DNA from 2 places in the Pseudomonas sp. GW821-FHT01D09 genome. Region 1 is predicted to be linked to the other one. Evidence: predicted binding sites of a transcription regulator. Region 1 holds the regulator's gene; the other holds the start of a gene.
What was found. The regulator sigma-54, encoded in region 1, starts transcription at its own class of promoters, with help from an activator protein. The targets are predictions, from matches to a motif close to ANTGGCATNNANNTTGCTNT.
Positions count from the first base shown of each region.

Region 2: a site for sigma-54 is predicted at 2,342-2,361, ahead of glnK (P-II family nitrogen regulator). Genes of this name have one in related genera too.

Region 1 covers NZ_JBWKWY010000033.1:39,358-42,773, forward strand. Annotated here, with positions in the region: gene rapZ (RNase adapter RapZ) at 1-341, opposite strand, end outside; gene ptsN (PTS IIA-like nitrogen regulatory protein PtsN) at 344-808, opposite strand; gene hpf (ribosome hibernation-promoting factor, HPF/YfiA family) at 821-1,126, opposite strand; gene AC07W7_RS22670 (RNA polymerase factor sigma-54) at 1,202-2,695, opposite strand; gene lptB (LPS export ABC transporter ATP-binding protein) at 2,880-3,416, opposite strand, start outside.
Region 2 covers NZ_JBWKWY010000005.1:115,118-118,533, reverse strand. Annotated here, with positions in the region: partial or broken gene AC07W7_RS07690 (YjbQ family protein) at 10-171, opposite strand; gene AC07W7_RS07685 (ammonium transporter) at 424-1,761, opposite strand; gene glnK (P-II family nitrogen regulator) at 1,796-2,134, opposite strand; gene AC07W7_RS07675 (accessory factor UbiK family protein) at 2,556-2,816, shown strand; gene AC07W7_RS07670 (YifB family Mg chelatase-like AAA ATPase) at 3,040-3,416, shown strand, end outside.

The sequences.
Region 1 (3,416 bases):
TGCGGGCTGCTCAGCGGGTGGCGGCGACGGGTTTCCGAGAAGCGCTTGAGCAGCGTTTCTTCGTCGGCATCCAGGTACAGCACGTCGCAATGGATGTGCTTGGCGCGTACCTCTTCCAGCAGTTCCGGGAATCGCGTGAGGTGGCTGGGCAGGTTGCGCGCGTCGATCGACACCGCCACCAGCGGTTGGGCGAGCTCGGTATGGATCAACGCACGTTCGGCCAGCTCGGGCAGCAGGCCGGCCGGCAAGTTGTCGATGCAATAGAAGCCACTGTCCTCAAGCACATTGAGGGCCGTACTTTTACCCGAGCCGGAACGCCCGCTGACGATGATCAGACGCATGATTACTGCCCGCTTTGCTCATCCAGAACCACCTGATACAGCGCTTCATTACTGCTGGCGCTGCGCAGTTTCTTACGTACTTCTTCACGGTCGAGCATGCTGGCGATCTGCCGGAGCAGCTCCAGGTGTGCATCGGTGGCGGCTTCCGGGACCAGCAAGACAAACAGCAGGTCAACCGGGGCGCCATCGATGGCGTCGAAATCTATGGGCGCCTCCAGGTGCAACAGGGCGCTTATCGGTGCGTCGCAGCCTTTGAGGCGGCAGTGAGGAATCGCGATGCCGTTGCCAAAACCGGTCGAACCGAGTTTTTCACGGGCTATCAGGGCATCGAAGACATCTTGCATTTCCAGGTCAGGCACTTGGCGGCTGATCAGGTTGGCAATTTGTTCGAGGGCTTTCTTTTTACTGCCGCCCGGCACGTTCACAAGGGAACGGCCGGGGGTCAGGATGGTTTCAAGTCGAATCATGGGTGGGGAGTGTTAGCGGCCTGTGCCTTGAAGAAGGCTCTGCTGCTTTTCCTTATGCTTTTTGATTTGGCGATCCAGCTTGTCGGTCAGGTCGTCAATGGCGGCATACATGTCTGAATGCTCTGCATTGGCGACTACTTCCCCGCCGGGTATACGCAAGGTGGCTTCGATTTTCTGCTTTAGCTTTTCGACAGACATGATGACTTGCACATTGGTGATCTTGTCGAAATGCCCCTCAATCCGTTTGAGTTTTTCGCTGATGTAGGCGCGCAGCGGTTCGGTCACTTCCAGTTGGTGTCCACTGATATTGACTTGCATACAGCTTCTCCTTCGTTGCCAGTGCATAAAGCGGCGGGTAGGAATACCCGCCACTGGAACGCTGTGGCCTGCCCGTCACATCAACCGCTTACGCTCGCTGGAAGGCGCGATCCCAAGGGACTCGCGGTACTTGGCGACGGTTCGACGGGCGACCTGAATGCCTTGTGCCTCCAGTAAACCAGCGATCTTGCTGTCACTCAACGGCTTTTTCTGATTTTCCGCGGCAACCAGTTTTTTGATGATCGCGCGGATCGCCGTGGACGAGCATTCGCCGCCTTCGGAGGTGCTGACGTGGCTGGAGAAAAAGTATTTCAGCTCATAGATACCGCGCGGGGTATGCATGAATTTCTGGGTGGTGACCCGGGAAATGGTCGATTCATGCATGCCGACGGCTTCGGCAATGTCATGCAGCACCAGCGGCTTCATTGCCTCGTCGCCGTATTCCAGGAAGCCGCGCTGATGCTCGACGATCTGGGTGGCCACTTTCATCAGGGTCTCGTTGCGGCTTTGCAGGCTCTTGATGAACCAGCGCGCTTCCTGCAACTGGTTGCGCATGAAGGTGTTGTCGGCACTGGTATCGGCCCGGCGCACGAAACCTGCGTATTGCGGGTTGACCCGCAGGCGCGGCACCGATTCCTGGTTCAGTTCCACCAGCCAGCGCTCGTTGTCCTTGCGCACGATTACGTCGGGGACGACGTATTCGGCTTCGCTGGACTCGATTTGCGAACCGGGACGCGGGTTGAGGCTCTGGACCAGTTCGATGATCTGGCGCAGGTCATCTTCCTTGAGCTTCATCCGGCGCATCAACTGGCTGTAGTCGCGGCTGCCCAGCAGGTCGATGTAGTCGGTGACCAGGCGTTGGGCCTCGGCCAGCCAGGGGGTCTTGGCGGGCAGCTGGCGCAGTTGCAGCAACAGGCACTCGCTGAGGTTGCGCGCACCAATGCCGGCGGGCTCGAACTGCTGGATGCGGTGCAGGACCGCTTCGATTTCGTCCAGCTCGATATCCAGTTCCGGGTCAAAGGCCTCGAGGATTTCCTCAAGGGTCTCGTCCAGGTAGCCCTGATTATTGATGCAGTCGATCAGGGTCACGGCGATCAGGCGATCGGTGTCGGACATCGGGGCAAGGTTCAGTTGCCACAGCAAGTGGCTCTGCAGGCTTTCACCGACGGAGGTGCGGGTGGTGAAGTCCCACTCGTCATCGTCGTTGCTGGGCAGGCTGCTGGCGCTGGTCTGGTAGACATCTTCCCAGGCCGTATCCACCGGCAGTTCATTGGGAATGCGCTCGTTCCACTCGCCTTCTTCCAGGTTATCCACCGTGGGTGCGGTTTCCTGGTAGGACGGTTCCTGGACGTCGGCGTTGGGTTTTTGCTCGATGTTGTCGGCCAGTGGATCGGCATTGTCGAAGTCGTCGCCTTCTTCCTGGCGTTCGAGCATCGGGTTGGACTCCAGGGCCTCCTGGATTTCCTGTTGCAGGTCCAGGGTCGACAATTGGAGCAGGCGGATGGCCTGTTGCAGCTGCGGTGTCATCGTCAGCTGCTGGCCCATTCTCAGGACTAGCGATGGTTTCATGGCAGGGGCTTAACACCTTATTCGCCGGCGCAATGCGCCATCCACGACAGGGCGCGTGAGCGCCAAACATAAGCAAATTATATGCCTGATATCGGGGGCTTTGCCTAGAGCGCGGTAACAATAAAAATAATAAGGTTTTTATTGACTCCCGCGCCTGATGGCGAATGTCCTGACATCCCAGTGTTTACAGGCGGAACTCGTGCCCCAGGTACACTTCCTTGACCAGTTCGTTGGCCAGGATGGTGGCGGAGTCGCCTTCGGCAATCAGTTGGCCGTCGTTGACGATATACGCGGTTTCGCAGATATCCAGGGTCTCACGCACGTTGTGGTCGGTGATCAACACGCCGATCCCCTTGGCCTTGAGGTGATGGATGATCTGCTTGATGTCGCCTACCGAAATCGGGTCGACACCGGCGAAGGGTTCGTCCAGCAGGATGAACTTCGGTGCCGTGGCCAGGGCGCGGGCGATTTCCACACGACGACGCTCGCCGCCGGACAGGCTCATGCCGAGGTTGTCGCGGATGTGGTTGATGTGGAACTCCTGCAGCAGGCTTTCCAGTTCCTGGCGGCGTCCATCGCGATCCAGTTCCTTGCGGGTTTCAAGGATCGCCATGATGTTGTCGGACACTGACAGTTTGCGGAAGATCGATGCCTCCTGGGGGAGATAGCCGATACCCGCCCGTGCACGACCGTGCATGGGCTGGTGGCTGACGTCCAGGTC
Region 2 (3,416 bases), on a different contig from region 1:
ACCAGTGGCTTATGCCCCGTCACCGTGCAAGGTGCCGAGGGTTTTGCGAGCACCGTCATGATCACGCTGCTCGCCCAGATAAACGCTTTGCCATGTGCCCATTGCCAAGTGGCCGGCCTTGACCGGCAAACTCGGTTGGCGACCCGATAGGCTGCCCTTGAAATGACCCGGGGCCTGGCCCGCTGAGTAATCAGGGTCTGTCGCCATATACAGTTCTGCGCCCATCGGCGCGCATTCTAGCGCGCTCTGGGAAAAAACAAAGTGCCGAATACGCCTACATGCCTGTAAGACATTCGCACAGTGAAAACTGCCTTGTGGATCCGATCACAAACGCGACACAAAAAATCTCACAAGCCTTCACCACAGGCAAATACCAGACAAAAAAATGCCCGGCAAGCCGGGCATGTTTTTTTTCATACGTTCTTACAAGTTGTAGCCACGCTCGTTGTGCTCCGCCAGGTCCAGGCCCACGGCCTCTTCCTCTTCGGTTACACGCAAGCCAATGGTCAAGTCCAGCACCTTGAGAATCACAAAGGTCACGATACCGGTATAGATCACGGTGAAACCAACGCCCTTGGCCTGGATCCAGACCTGTGCGGCAATATCGGTCACCGTGCCGAAGCCACCCAGGATCGGCGCCGCGAATACGCCGGTCAGAATCGCCCCGACAATCCCGCCGACACCGTGTACACCGAAGGCATCCAGGGAGTCATCGTAGCCCAGCTTGCGCTTGAGGCTGGTGGCACAGAAGAAGCAGATCACGCCAGACGCCAGGCCGATCACCAGGGCCCCCATTGGGCCCACGGTACCGGCGGCCGGTGTAACCGCCACCAGGCCGGCCACCACACCCGAGGCGATGCCCAGCGCGCTTGGCTTGCCGTGGGTAATCCACTCGGCGAACATCCAGCCCAGGGCCGCAGCAGCGGTGGCGATCTGGGTCACCAGCATCGCCATGCCGGCCGTGCCGTTGGCCGCTGCGGCGGAGCCGGCGTTGAAGCCGAACCAGCCGATCCACAGCATCGCCGCGCCGATCAGGGTGTAGCCCAGGTTATGCGGGGCCATTGGGGTGGTCGGGTAGCCTTTACGCTTGCCGAGCACGATGCACGCCACCAGGCCAGCCACACCGGCGTTGATATGCACCACGGTGCCGCCAGCGAAGTCCAGCACGCCCCAGTCCCACATCAGGCCGCCATTGCCGCTCCAGACCATGTGCGCGATCGGCGCATAGACCAGGGTGAACCAGATGGCCATGAACAGCAGCATCGCAGAGAACTTCATGCGCTCGGCGAACGCACCGACGATCAGCGCCGGGGTGATGATCGCGAAGGTCATCTGGAAGGTGATGAACACCGCTTCCGGGAACAGTGCCGCCGGGCCCGTGATGCTGGACGGGGTGACACCCGCCAGGAACGCCTTGCCCATGCCGCCGAAGAACGAGTTGAAGTTGACGACGCCCTGCTCCATGCCCGTGGTGTCGAACGCAATGCTGTAGCCGTAGACGACCCACAGAATGCTGATCAGACCGGTAATGGCAAAGCACTGCATCATCACGGAAAGAATGTTTTTGGAGCGGACCATGCCGCCGTAGAACAGCGCCAGGCCAGGGATGGTCATGAACAGCACCAATGCAGTGGCTGTCAGCATCCAGGCGGTGTCGCCGGAGTTGAGGACTGGCGCCGCCACTTCGTCTGCCGCCAAGGCCAGGCTGGGTATTACGATGGACAACAGGGCTCCTAGCCCTGCGAATTTACGCAGAGTCATATTGTTTTCTCCTGGGGCGTTGGGGTTTGGCGGCTTAGATTGCGTCGGTATCGGTTTCGCCGGTACGGATGCGAATAGCCTGTTCCAGATTGACCACGAAGATCTTGCCGTCACCGATCTTGCCGGTGTTGGCCGCCTTGGTTATCGCCTCGATAACCCGGTCAAGATCCTTGTCGTCAATGGCGACATCAATCTTCACCTTCGGCAGGAAATCGACCACGTATTCCGCACCGCGATACAGCTCGGTATGACCCTTCTGCCGACCGAAGCCCTTGACCTCGGTAACGGTAATGCCCTGCACGCCGATCTCGGACAGCGACTCGCGTACATCGTCCAACTTGAACGGCTTGATGATGGCAGTGACTAGCTTCATGAAAACTCTCTCCCGAATTGGTGGACTTGCCCCAGGAAAACAAACCCGTCTCAAGTCTAAGCGCAGTGCCTGGCTTTGTAACGCATCGTCGCCTCGGCAATTGCCATTGCGACGCCAGCCAACCGTTGGTAACGAAACATGTACCCTGATCCGTCAGCGCACTGCATTCGTCACAGCGACTGCATCAGTGCATGGGTCATGATCACCTAAGCAGAAACCTTGCCAGCTCCGTAAAAACAAACGAAATCAGCCCCTTGCCCGCTCCTGCCGGCCCATCGGCCTGTGTGGCGGCCTGGATACGCACAAAAACAGTGCAAGCCTATTCCGCTCAATGCGCGAAAAACGTGCAGTTGCCAGCGTGAAAAAGACTATAGCCACTGCGTGATACACTGCCGGCCAACTGTTTTCCGGAATGTTTCCCATGCTCGCGCCCAAAGACCTCCTCGACGCCCTGAGCGGCCACGCCTCTCGCCTGTTTAGCGGCGAAACCCCGCTGCCCCGCACTGAAATCGAAAGCCAGTTCAAGGCGTTGCTGCAAAGCGGGTTCAGCAAGCTGGACCTGGTCAGCCGTGAAGAATTCGACAGCCAGATGGTAGTCCTGGCCCGCACCCGTGCGCGGCTGGAGAGCCTGGAGGCGAAGGTGGCAGAGCTGGAAGCGCGGTTGAATCCCAGCGAGCAATAACACGCCGTACTTGTAGGAGCGAGCTTGCTCGCGAAAAACCTGAAAACGCCGCGTGCATCCAGAAGCCCCGCGTTATCGTTGGCGTTTTTCGCGAGCAAGCTCGCTCCTACAGTGGGTTTCCTGTTGCCTTGGATACGTTCTGTAAAACCTCCACACGGCGCCTCCCCCGCCCTCGTCTACCCTTGAAAAACCGCAAAGCGGCCCTCCCTTTCAAGGAACGAGCATGTCCCTCGCCATCGTCCACAGCCGCGCCCAGATCGGCGTCGAAGCCCCTGCTGTCACCGTCGAGGTGCATATGGCCAATGGTTTGCCATCGCTGACGCTGGTGGGCCTGCCGGAGGCGGCGGTCAAGGAGAGCAAGGACCGGGTGCGCAGCGCCATTCTCAATAGCGCGCTGCAATACCCCGCGCGCCGCATCACCCTTAACCTGGCGCCCGCCGACCTGCCCAAGGACGGTGGGCGTTTTGACTTGGCGATTGCCCTGGGGATTCTCGCGGCCAGCGTGCAGGTGCCCGCGCTGGCGCTCGATGACGTGGAATGCCTTGGCGAACTGGCCCTGTCTGGCGAGGTGCGCGCGGTCAAAGGGGTGTTGCCGGCCGC